Regions from separate parts of the Rhodococcoides fascians A25f genome, predicted to be linked through region 1. Evidence: predicted binding sites of a transcription regulator. Region 1 holds the regulator's gene; each other region holds the start of a gene.

What was found. The regulator LexA, encoded in region 1, represses DNA repair genes until DNA is damaged. The targets are predictions, from matches to a motif close to CGAACANNTGTTCG.
Region 2: the regulator LexA is predicted to act here: its motif matches at 2,276-2,289, upstream of BH93_RS11130 (HNH endonuclease signature motif containing protein).
Region 3: the regulator LexA is predicted to act here: its motif matches at 2,710-2,723, upstream of BH93_RS26565 (HNH endonuclease signature motif containing protein).

The regions. Positions count from the first base shown of each region.
Region 1 covers NZ_CP049744.1:3,173,229-3,177,511, reverse strand. Annotated here, with positions in the region: gene BH93_RS14915 (acyl-CoA dehydrogenase family protein) at 65-1,207, shown strand; gene lexA (transcriptional repressor LexA) at 1,285-1,962, opposite strand; gene BH93_RS14905 (hypothetical protein) at 2,342-2,737, shown strand; gene nrdR (transcriptional regulator NrdR) at 2,839-3,303, shown strand; gene hrpA (ATP-dependent RNA helicase HrpA) at 3,316-4,283, opposite strand, start outside.
Region 2 covers NZ_CP049744.1:2,348,131-2,352,413, forward strand. Annotated here, with positions in the region: gene lepA (translation elongation factor 4) at 1-757, shown strand, start outside; gene BH93_RS11130 (HNH endonuclease signature motif containing protein) at 876-2,261, opposite strand; gene BH93_RS11135 (nitronate monooxygenase) at 2,427-3,434, shown strand; gene BH93_RS11140 (glycoside hydrolase family 15 protein) at 3,466-4,283, opposite strand, start outside.
Region 3 covers NZ_CP049744.1:5,650,726-5,655,008, forward strand. Annotated here, with positions in the region: gene BH93_RS26550 (NCS2 family permease) at 1-1,111, shown strand, start outside; gene BH93_RS26555 (XdhC family protein) at 1,113-2,189, shown strand; gene BH93_RS26560 (hypothetical protein) at 2,276-2,605, shown strand; gene BH93_RS26565 (HNH endonuclease signature motif containing protein) at 2,753-4,283, shown strand, end outside.

The sequences.
Region 1 (4,283 bases):
CCGACGACCGCGAATGACACCGTTCACAGGTAGACGTCGGTATGCACCGAACAAGGAGATCTGCGTGGAACGCACACTTTTCGAGCCCGAGCACGAGCTGTTCCGGGAGTCGTACCGGAAGTTTCTCGAACAGCACGTAGCCCCCAATCACGCGAAGTGGGAAGAGCAGAACATCGTCGACCGCGGCGTCTGGGTCGAGGCCGGTAAGCAGGGCTTCCTCGGAACGGCTGCACCGGAGGAGTTCGGCGGCGGCGGCGTCAAGGACTTTCGGTACAACGCCATCGTCACCGAGGAAACCACTCGCGGCGGCTACAGCGGCATCGGCTTCACCCTGCACAACGACGTCGTCGCGCCGTATCTGATCGAGCTGGCCAACGACGAGCAGAAGCAGCGTTGGCTCCCCGGATTCTGCTCGGGTGAGCTGATCACCGCGATCGCCATGACCGAGCCGGGTACCGGAAGCGACCTGCAGGGCATCAAGACCAAGGCCGTTCGCGACGGTGACGACTGGGTGCTGAACGGATCGAAGACGTTCATCACCAACGGAATCAACGCCGATCTGATCATCGTCGTCGCCTGCACCGACCCGGAGAAGGGTGCTCAGGGCTTCAGTCTGCTGGTCGTAGAGCGCGACATGCCCGGTTTCGAGCGCGGCCGCAATCTCGACAAGATCGGGATGAAGGCCCAGGACACAGCCGAACTCAGCTTCACCGACGTTCGCGTGCCCGCGGCCAACCTGCTCGGTGAAGAAGGCATGGGCTTCATCTACCTCATGCAGAATCTTCCCCAGGAACGGCTCTCGATCGCTGTTGTCGCCGCTGCGGCCATGGAATCGGCGCTGGACATGACAATTCAGTACTGCCGCGATCGCAAGGCGTTCGGCAAGTCGATCGGAAAGTTCCAGAACACCCGCTTCGTGTTGGCGGAGTTGGCAACCGAGACCACCGCCACCCGCATCATGGTGGACAAGTTCATCGAACTGCTCAACGCGGGCACCTTGACCGTCCAGGAAGCCGCCATGGCCAAGTGGTGGACCACCGAAAATCAGGTCAAGCTGATCGACCGGTGCCTGCAGTTGCACGGCGGCTACGGCTACATGAAGGAATACCCGATCGCCAAGGCCTACATGGACTCTCGTGTCCAGACGATCTACGGCGGCACCACCGAGATCATGAAAGAGATCATCGGCCGCGGATTGAACCTCTGATCTGCTGATCCGACGAACGCGAAGGGCCGCAGCACAATGTGCTGCGGCCCTTCGCGTGTCACTGCAGAGACGTCGCCCTACAGCTTGCGCATCACGGTGACGACCTTGCCGAGGATGGCAGCGTTGTTACCCGGAATCGGCTCGAACAGCGGGTTGTGCGGCAGCAGCCACACCTCGCCCTTCGACCGCTTGAACGTCTTGACGGTGGCCTCGCCGTCGATCATCGCGGCCACGATGTCTCCGTTGTCGGCCACGGACTGCTGACGGACCACGACCCAGTCACCGTCGCAGATCGCTGCATCGATCATCGACTCGCCGACGACCTTGAGCAGGAACAGCGAACCCTGACCGACCAATTCGCGGGGGAGTGGAAAGACATCCTCGACGGCCTCTTCGGCCAGGATCGGTCCACCGGCTGCGATTCGTCCCAGAACCGGCACGAACGTGGGGGTCGGTAGGCGGTCCTGTTCCTCGGACGAACCGTCGACCGCAGCAGCAGCTTGATCGGCCTGCACCTCGTCGAGGCCGCGAACGTCGACCGCGCGCGGGCGATTGGCGTCGCGCCGTAGGAATCCCTTCCGCTCCAGAGTGCGTAACTGATGGGCAACGGACGACGTCGACGTCAGGCCGACGGCGTCACCGATCTCACGAATGCTGGGCGGGTAGCCGCGCTCGGTCACCGAAGCTCGAATGACCTCGAGTACCTTTCGCTGTCGCTCCGTCAGGCCGGCGCTGATGTCGGTGCCGACTTCCATGGCCTTGGGCGTCGGTTCCGCGGCAGGCTTCCCTGCTGCGGCCTTCGCGGGCGCGGAAGCGGTCGTCTTGGAACCCGTCGTCTTGGAACCCGTGGTCGACCTCGTCGAGGTCTGGTCCTTCATGCTGTCGGCCTCCTGCTGATGTCCTGGATCCGGTCTGCGTGGTTCGGTCTGCGCGGACTGGAGTTGATGGTGTCGACTCGTGTGGCGTGTGGTTTCTGACACGAATCTAGCGTGTATCAGCTGTTGAATCAAACATCTGTTCGACTCGTGTCGCGTTTTCTACAGACTTTGTCGGAGCCTCGTGATAGAACTTCGAACAAGCGTCCATCGAACGCCTGATCGAACAATCGATCCAACGAGCGAAGACGAGGTTCCGATGACCATCACCACCGATCGCCCCACCACCGCAGGTGTCCGTACCCGGTCCACTGTCGTCGAGCGTCGTCGCCGTGCTCGTCCCGCGCTGCGGAGTTCCATCGCGACGCGCGGTGCGCGAACGACTCCATGCCTGCCGGTTCTGGAGCCGTCCTGGACCGACGTCACCGACCGGGAGGCCGCCGATCGCGAATTCGACGAGACCTCGGCGCACTTCGCCGGCCAGCCGGTCCGGATGCGATCGCTCGTGCTGTGGGTGCTTGCCGTCGTCGTCGTTGCCGGTGGCCTGATCGGAATCGCGAACCTACGAGCTGCGTCGGCCGACGCAGGGGTGCAGCCGGCGGGTGTGGTCGAGGTTCACGACGGAGCTGTAGTCGAGTATGCGCCCGGTAGATGACCACCGGCCCCATCGCACCCGCCCATGACTGAGTATCCTCGACTGACTGCCCCGACACGTATGTTCGACGTCGGCGCATCGGCTACGACGGAGGCTCCTTCATGCATTGCCCGTTCTGCAGGCATCCCGACTCACGCGTGGTCGATTCGCGTGAAATGGACGAGGGGCAGGCAATTCGGCGTCGTCGCTCCTGCCCGGAATGCGGTCGGCGATTCACGACCGTCGAGGCTGCAGTGCTCGCTGTCGTGAAGCGCAGCGGTGTCACCGAACCGTTCAGCCGTGAGAAGGTCGTCAAGGGAGTGCGCAGGGCGTGCCAGGGCAGAGATGTCGACAACGACGCGTTGAATCTCTTGGCTCAACAGGTGGAAGACGCCATCCGCGCCGCCGGTTCCGCCGAAATTCCCAGCAACGAGGTGGGGTTGGCTATTCTCGGTCCGCTGCGCGACCTCGATGAGGTCGCATATCTGCGGTTCGCGTCCGTGTATCGCTCGTTCAGCTCGGCCGAGGATTTCGAGAAGGAAATACATGAGCTACGCAAGCACCGAGAGTCTGCCGACATCGACTGACGGTTCCGCACGTCAGCGCGCTTGATCGGAGATCGCCTTCTCGATGCGCTTCTCCGAGACCGGATATGCAGTCCGAATTCCTTGGGCGAACAGCCCTACCCGCAATTCTTCGATCATCCAGAACAGCTCCTGCACACCAGCGCTGTTCTTCCGGTTTTCCGGAAGCGAATCCAGCAGCCGTCCGTACGACGCGTAGACGCGGTCGAGTACGTCCATCGCAGCCGCATCACGGCCTGCGCTGCTCGGAAGCGTGGCCAACCTCTTGGTCGCTGCAGCGAGATATCGCGGCAGATCTGCCAGTCTGCGAGAACCGAATTCGGTGACGAAGCCCCGAAAGACCAATCCTTCGAGCTGTTCGCGTACATCCTCGGCGGGCTCACCCGATGCCGTCTGCAATTGCCCCGATACGGCAAGAGCTGCAGTCAATACAGGGCGTACGAGGGCCAGTACCGCCGCGGTGCGCTGTGGAACCTCGGCATTGACCGATGCTCGAAGTTTCTCGAAAGCCTCCGGATCTCGAACAGGTCCACCGTGTGCGTCCATTGCTTCCTCGACCGCGAGAACTCGGCATTCCTCGAGGAGCGCGTCGACACCGCCGTACGGATTCTGGCCGAGGGCAAGGCGTTCGGCAGTCGGGAGACCGGCCAGCAGCGCTTTGGTACCTTTCGGTGCCGTCGACAACAGTAACGTCCGTGTTCCGGCGCGCATCGCTGCTCGCTGTTGGGCGGGGGTGCTCAGGACTCGAACTGCGACGCCCGGTCCTTCGGGCACCAACGCCGGGTACCCGGTGACCTTCTGTCCGCCGACATCACGGGTAACAGTCGACTCCAGTCGGCCCAGAGTGCCCGAGGTCCACGCGAGAGTCGGTGCGCGCTCCGCGTCGCCGACTGCGCTCGCAACCTGACGACCGACTTCGCCGGACAGACTGGTGCGCAGAACGGTCAGATCTTTGTTGCTACCCAACACCTTTCCGGTCGGGT
Region 2 (4,283 bases), 830 kb from region 1:
CGAGCGGCTCGAGCGGGAGTTCAACCTGGACCTGATCTCGACCTCGCCCAACGTGGTCTACCGCGTCGAAATGGAAGACGGTGCCGAGCACATCGTCACCAATCCGTCGTACTGGCCCGAGGGCAAGGCGCGGGAAGTGTTCGAGCCGATGGTCAAGTGCACCATCATCTCGCCCAGCGAATTCATCGGCTCCATCATGGAGCTGTGCCAGGGACGACGTGGCGAACTCGGCGGCATGGACTACCTGTCCGAGACCCGCGTGGAGCTTCGCTACACGATTCCGATGGCCGAGATCATCTTCGACTTCTTCGACATCCTCAAGTCCCGCACCCGCGGATACGCGAGCCTCGATTACGAGGAGATCGGCGAGCAGGCCGGTGCGCTGGTCAAGGTCGACATCCTGCTGCAAGGGGAGGCCGTGGACGCGTTCTCGGCGATCGTGCACAAGGACAATGCCGCGGCCTACGGCAACAAGATGACGACCAAGCTCAAAGAACTGATTCCGCGTCAGCAGTTCGAGGTGCCGATCCAGGCCGCCATCGGATCGCGCATCATCGCGCGCGAGAACATCCGTGCGATCCGAAAGGACGTGCTGGCCAAGTGCTACGGCGGCGACATCAGCCGTAAGCGCAAGCTGCTCGAGAAGCAGAAAGAGGGCAAGAAGCGCATGAAGACGATCGGTCGCGTCGAGGTGCCGCAGGAAGCCTTCGTCGCCGCACTGTCCTCGGAATCTTCGTCGGACAAGCCCAAGAAGTAGCGCAGGCACGCGCTCTGGCAGCTTCGAGGTGCCTTCGCTCGTATCGAAGTAGCTGCGACACAACCTTTTCCAGCCCCGCACCGTGTTCTCGGTGCGGGGCTGGTCTTGTTGTCGGTGGTTATGTGATGTGGGGGCCGGCTCGGGCGTGGGATTGTCGGGGTTGTCGGTAGGGGTCGACGGTGGCGGGTGGGATGAACCAGGGGTGGTTGTCGGTGCCGATGAACACTTCCCAATCGCTGTGGTGGATCAGTCGGTGATGGAAACCGCACAGGAGGACGAGATTGTTCATGTCGGTGGGTCCACCGTCGGTCCAGTGCCAGATGTGGTGGCCTTCGGTCCAGGCTGCGGGTTTGCCGCAGCCGGGGAACGCGCAGCCGTGATCGCGGGCGGTGAGGGCGCGTTTCTGTTTGGCGGTGACGGTGCGGGCGGTGCGGGCAAGGTTGATCGGGGAACCGTTCTCGTCCATGACGATGGCGGTGAGGATGCAGTCGCAGGCCAGTTGCCGGGAGGTCTCGCGGGTGAGCGGTCCCATCCAGGGCAGCCACCCGACGGTGGTGCCGTCGCCGAACAAGTCGCGATACGCGCCGCGATCGGTGGTGGCTGACCGGCTGTCGTTGTCGCAACCATCGCCGCTGCCACTGGCACAACCATCGCTGCCGCTGCTGTCGACGCCGTCGCCATTACCACTGCTGCAGTCGGATTCGGTTGCAGTGCTGCCGTTGCCGTTGCCGTCGTCCTGGCCTCGGCGGAGGTTGGTGAGGTCGCGCAGGCTGATGTGCAGGTTGACGTGCGGCTTTTCGCCGCCTTCGGTGGGTCGGTTGCTGGAGGCGAGGTAGCGGTCGAGGATGTGTCCGAAGGCGTCGGCTCGCCGCCGGGCGGGGCTGCGTTCGTCTTGGGTGCCGTCGGCGGCGGGCTGGGGTTCGGTCAGGGGTGAGAGTGCGGTGAGCAGTTTTTCTCCGGTGACAGCGTCGAAGTCGGCCTTGAGCACCAATCGCCCGTTGAGGGTTGTGGAGGCGAAGAGTTCGTTGCGGTCGGTGTCGTCGGGTGGTTTCTTGCTGCCGTAGGTGTCCTCGAGTTTGGTGATCGCTGCGCGCAGTGGCCCGGTGCGGGCGTCGGGTCCGGTGGCGGCGGTCAGCAATGCTGCTCTGGCAACGTCCTGGCCTTCTTGCGGGAGGTTCTTCGGTGGTGTTTCGGCGAAGGTGAGGATCAGGGCGGCATGGTCGACGGAGATGCTGGCGGTGTTCACGGCGTCGGCGATGTCGGGGAAGTTTTTCAGTCCGCGGGCGAGGGCGACGATCTTGGTGGCTTTGCTGGGGGTGAGCAGGGTGGTGGAGGTCAGCCAGCCGGCGGGGCCGGGGAATCCGAGTTTCTCGCGGCTCACGCGGGTGTCGATTTCCGCGACGAGGGCGATACGTCGGGCTTCGAGGAGTTGGATTTGGTGGGAGGCCGCGGTGGCGTCGGCGAGGAGTTCGCTCTCGCTCAGTTGCCAGATCGCGGTGGTCATGGGGGTTAGTGTATCGAACATGCGTTCGACTAGCAATGATAGTCGAATCGAAAACTATTGCCCTGCAAAAAGATTCGATATCGCGATTCTGTCGGTGGCGTGTGGTAGCGGACGCATGTCGGGTGCGACAGACGAGGCCGTGGCCGGCGAGTACATTTCGAACCTGTGACTACGCCGATCTTGAAGCAGCTCCGTGTGCCCGTCGTCGGTGCGCCCATGGCGGGTGGCCCGAGTACTCCCGAACTGGCTCGCGCGGTCTCGGAGGCGGGTGGGCTCGGCATGATCGCGGGCGCATTACTGACACCTGAAGCCTTTGCAGCGCAGATCGATTCGGTTCGAGGACTGCCGTTCGGTGTCAACCTCTTTCTGCCGGAGGAGCCGTCCGGTGCCGACGTGGCGTCCTATGCCGAACACCTGGCGTCCTGGTTCGAGCGGTTCGATGCCGAACCAGGGGAGCTGCTGCGACGAGACGACTTCTACGCCGAGAAGTTCGCTTGGCTGCTCGAGCATCCGGTACCGCTGGTCTCGAGCACATTCGCGACGTTCGATGCGGACGAGGTAGCCCAACTGCACGCAGTCGGGACGGAGGTGTGGGCCACCGTCGCCACCGCGTCCGACGCGTCGGTGGCCACCGCCAACGGCGTCGACGCTCTCGTTGTGCAGGGGCCCGAAGCCGGTGGGCATCGAGGTACGTTCGACGGGTCGGCCCCGGACGAGCCGTTGGCCGAACTGCTCGTTGCGGTCCGCGAGATCTCGGAACTCCCTCGCATCGCAGCCGGCGGATTGATGGACGGCAATGACATTGCGCCACTGCTGGATTCGGGTGCAGCCCATGCCGCGCAGCTCGGGACGGCCTTACTGAACACGCCTGAGGCCGGCACCAAACCAGTGCACCGCGAACAGCTGACACTGGCTCCGAACACGGCAGTGACGAGGGCCTTCTCCGGCCGTCCCGCGCGGGGTCTGGTGAACGAGTTCATGCACGCGAACTCCGATGCCGCTCCGCTGGCGTATCCCGATCTGCACTACCTGACCGCGCCGATGCGCGCGAAGGCCGCAGCAGCGGGCGACCCGTCGGGACTGTCGATGTGGGCCGGGACCGGCCATCGCCGCGCTCAGGCCAAGCCCGCGGCCGAGTTGATCGCCGAATGGGCGAGACAACTCGGCCGCTGAAACCACACGCAGCGACTACCGAACTTCCCGGTCAGGGGTTGGCGTGGGCGGGCTGGAAGTGTCCGGACGCCTGGGCTTCTTCGGCCCGGATGACGTGCACTACTGCGTTGATGAGGGCAAGGTGGGTGAACGCCTGCGGGAAGTTGCCGAGGTGACGGCCGGTGCGGTGGTCGATCTCCTCGGCGTAGAGCTTGAGCGGGCTCGCGTAGCCGAGTAGACGTTCGCAGAGGTGCTTCGCGCGGGGCAGTTCGCCGATTTCCACCAGGGCAGAGACCAGCCAGAACGAGCAGATCGTGAACGTTCCTTCCTCGCCGGCCAAGCCGTCGTCGGTGGTGTCGGTTCGGTAGCGCAGAACCAATCCGTCCTCGGTCAACTCGTCGGCGATGGCGAGCACCGTGGCACGGATTCGCTCGTCGTCGGCCGGCAGGAATCGCAGCAGCGGTGCCAGCAGCAACGACGCGTCCAGCGACGGGTCGCCGTAGCGCTGCGTCAGCACTCCGCGTGAGTCGGTGCCGTTTTCGAGAATGTCGGCCTTGATCTCGTCCGCGATCTCGTTCCACTGGTCCGAGTAGTCCTGCTCGCCATGGATGTCGGCGAGCTTGGCACCGCGATCGAGCGCGACCCAACACATGAGCTTCGAGGACGTGAAGTGCTGCGGTTCGCCGCGCACCTCCCAGATGCCACGGTCCGGTTTGCGCCAGTTGGCGATCGCTTCCTCGACCTGACGTTTGAGTAGCGGCCACAGGAATTCCGGGACGTGCTCACGTGACTTCACGTGCAGGTACACCGAGTCGAGCATGGTGCCCCAGATGTCGTGCTGCTCTTGGTCGTAGGCCCCGTTGCCGATGC
Region 3 (4,283 bases), 2.5 Mb from region 1:
GGCCGCCCCGTACATGACGTGGCCGCAGGCAATGGGTCTGGTGGTGCTCGAGGGCGTGGTCATCGTCGTCTTCGCCCTCACCGGTATTCGGCAGCTCATCATGGACGCGATCCCCTTGGTGCTCAAGCAGGCGATCGGCGTCGGAATCGGCGCGTTCATCGCCCTCATCGGGCTGGTCGACGCCGGGTTCGTCGGCCACCACGAGGCGGCCGCAACCGCTGTCACCCTCGGCACTTTCGGCAAGCTCGCAGGCTGGCCGGTGTTCGTGTTCTGCGTCGGCCTGATCCTGATGATCATGCTGTTCGTTCGGAGAGTGCCCGGCGCGATGCTGATCGGCATCTTCGTCGCCACCAATCTTGCGATCATCCTGAACTCGGTGTTCGACATCGCCCCGGAGGCGTGGGGCCCGGTGGTGCCGAAGGTGCCCGATTCCATTGTCGCCACACCGCAATTCGACCTGCTCTTCAACGTCGACCTGTTCGGCGGGTTCGCTCGAGCCGGTGTCGTCACGGCCTCGGTGGTGCTGTTCACGCTCGTGCTCTCCGGTTTCTTCGACGCCATGGGCACCATCCTGGGCGTCGGCGAGGAAGCGGGCCTGGTCGACAAGCAGGGCAGGATGCCGGGATTGAGCCGCATCCTCACCGTCGACGGCATCGGTGCCATCGTCGGAGGTGCGATCAACGGATCCGCCAACACTGCCGTCGTCGAGTCCGCGGCCGGCGTCACCGAAGGTGCCCGAACCGGTCTTGCGAGCGTCGTCACCGGCGGACTGTTGACCAGCCTGATCTTCTTCACCCCGTTGGCCGGGGTGGTCCCCGTCGGTGCAGCAGCCCCCGCGCTGGTTCTGGTGGGCGCGCTGATGATGACGCACGTACGTAAGATCGACTGGGAGAACACCGAAATCGCGATCCCAGCCTTCCTGACCATCGTGCTGATGCCCTTCACGTACTCGATCACCGTGGGAGTCGCAGCGGGTGTCATCTCGTACACCCTGGTTCGCCTCGCCAAAGGCAAAGCACGCCAGACGCATTGGCTGCTGTACCTGATGTCGGGAATCTTCCTGGTCTACTTCGCCCTGCACCCCATCGAAGAAGCGTTGGGAATCTCGTAACGTGAAAGAGATCATCGATCGTCTGACCGCCTGGGACCACGCCGGTGTTCCCTACGCGGTGGCGACGGTCATCGCGGTATCCGGAAGTGCTCCACGGCTTCCGGGTGCCGCGATGGCGGTCTGCGCCGACGGAGAGGCCGTCGGCAGCGTCTCCGGTGGCTGCGTCGAAGGCGCGGTGTACGAGCTGTGCCTGCAGGTACTCGAGACCGGTGAGTCCAAGCGAGAGTCGTTCGGCTACAGCGATATCGACGCTTTTGCGGTCGGCTTGACCTGCGGGGGAGTGATCGAGGTGTTCGTGCGCCTCGGCCCTCCGCGGGCCGTGCTCGCCGCCATCGCGTCGGATAGCGCGGTGGCCACGGTGACGATGCTCGACGGCTCCGGGCAGTCGCTCGCCGTCTCGTCCTCGGCGACCATGGGTACGACCGGTTTTTCCGACGTCGACGCAGTGGTCGTGGGTGAGGCGCTGGCGATGTTGGACTCCGGGGGCACCGGCATCCGGTCGGTGCGGTGCCGGCCGGACCTCGACGTGTTCGTACAGTCCTACGCAACCGCCCCGCGGCTGCTGATCTTCGGGGCCATCGACTACGCCGGCGCACTCGCCCGGGTGGGCAAGTTCCTGGGGTATCACGTGACGGTGTGCGATGCGCGGCCAGTATTTGCTACTACTGCAAGGTTTCCCGACGCCGACGAGGTGATCACCGAATGGCCGCACAGCTATCTGGCGCGGACGGCCGTCGATGCCCGAACGGTGATCTGTGTACTCACCCATGACGCCAAATTCGATGTGCCGCTACTCGAGGTCGCTTTGCGACTGCCGGTGGCGTTCGTAGGGGCAATGGGATCGCGTCGGACTCACGACGATCGCGCGGCCCGGTTGCGTGACGTCGGGTTGACCGAGCAGGAGCTCGCACGCTTGAAATCGCCGATCGGCTTGGACCTGGGTGCGAGAACTCCGGAGGAAACTGCGCTGGCTATCGCGTCAGAATTCGTGGCCGTGCGACGCGGGGGTAGTGCGTTGCCACTGACACGAACAGCGGGCCCAATCCACCACGACGAGGCGAATGCCAAATACGCTTAGGTACGCTGGTTCTCATCATGGCGTGCGCTTGCGTGAAGGGATCGAAGTTGATTCGCGACCTGCCTCGGTACCGACAACTGAACCTTGTGAGCGTTGCTCTTCTCGGCACCATGGCTGCGATCGCCACGCTTCAGGCACTCGACCCGACCCATGTCGGTCGGCTACTCGCGCATGCGGCAATCCTCGTCTCCGTGGGCGCAGCCATTGTGTTCGGTGTCCACCACAGTGGCCGCAAGCCCACCTGGCTACTACCTCGCACGGCGCTCGCCTGCTTCACGTTCGGATGCTTGGCATCACTCGTCGCCGGAAATTACCTCCCAGCCACGACTGGCGCAATCATGGCGGTCATCGCCCCGATGTTGTTGACCGACGAACGGTGGAACCGGCTCTTCCGGTTTCGGTTCGAATCACTCTGATCGAGGTAGGACGGGTGATACCCCCAGTTCAGAGGTGTAGTTGCGAACATCCCGGATTCGCTCCAGCGTTCTTGTCGGTGGGTCGGGTTACTGTTCATTCTGTTCGAACATGCGTTCTTGTTTCGGGTCACCGGGGGGTGAATGGGGATGGCAGTACCGACTGTGTCACTGGAGGCGTTGACCGCTGCCGCGCGTGTGGAAAATCGTCAGGCCGCCCGCAAGATCAACGCCTGCTACCGCGTGCACTGCGACTGGATCACCCTCGATTCCAAGCACAAGCACTACAGCCGGTACGGACGCACCGAGATGGCAGTGGCGTTGGGATGCTCCGCCACCGTTGCCGAATCGTACGTCTCCGTGGGCGTCGCCTTACACACCCGACTTCCATTGCTGCGGTCCGCATTCGAGGCCGGGGAAATCGACCTCCCCCGAGTGCGGACGGTGTGCCGGATCCTCGACAACCTATCCGACGAGATCGTGAACATGGTCGAGGACGAGATCGTCGAGGCCGCACGCAGGTCGTCACCGGGTCCCCTCGAGAAGGAGATCTGGGACATCCTGCTGCGGGTCGCGCCCGAGGAAGCGGCAGCACTACGGGAATTCGCGAAGAAGTTCCGCACCGTCACCTACAGCCCCGCCGGAGAACTCACCCGCATCCGAGCCGAGCTGACCGGCCCCGAGGCCGCCGCCGCATGGCAACTCCTCGAAGAAATGGCCGACACCCTCTGCCCGAAAGACCCCCGCGGCAAGAAAGAACGCCTGTGCGATGCGTTCATGGCCCGCATGCACGGCGAACCCCGCCTGGCATGCCTGTGCCGACGCGACGACTGCCCGAAAAAAGATGCAGCATTGCCCGATCGCCGGGTGCCGCTGACGATGATCACCGTCGACATCGCCACCCTCATCGGACTACTCGCCAACCCGGCATACCTGGCCGGTCATGGATCGATCGACCCCGATCTCGCGCGGGAGTTGGCGCGGAACAGTCAGTGGCAGATCCTGCTCACCGAAGCAGTCACCCTCGCCGAGAAACTGGGACTGGCGGTGCAGAACCCGGAAACCGGGGAATGGGAACGACGCTCGGACAGCGAGAAGACAGGGGCGGCAACAGGACCCGAGACGGAAACAGCGACGGAACCAGACGCCGACGCCGACGGAGATACAGACACTGACGCTGACGCAGACAGAGACGAAGGCGTGGACTGGGCTGCTGATGCCGATGCTGCAACGGCTGCTCACGGCGATGGTGGAATGGGGTCGGCCACCGATTCGGGCAGGGAGTCTGATTCCTCGACCGGACAGACTTCGGCCAGTACACCCACACCTGCACCTGCACCGGCGCCGGTGGACACCTCGACACCGGCACCAGCTGCACCGACAGATGCGGTCGACGAGACAGGCGAGGCCCGGGAAAACGGTGAGGCCGACGAGGCCGACGAGTCTGCACCCGTACCTGCAGCCGACCCGTCGGCAACTCCCGACCCAGATGCCGCCAATCATGTGCGGAAGCACGCAGCAACACGCGCAGGGTCACCGGTGACCGACCCGTCAGCGGAGGCAACGTCTCACGCCGACCTTGAGGCAGCTGCATCGCCTGAACCCGCGACAGCATCGCAATCACCTGGGCCACAGACATCGCCGGCACCTGATGTCGCACCGAGCTGTTCGGAATCACGCT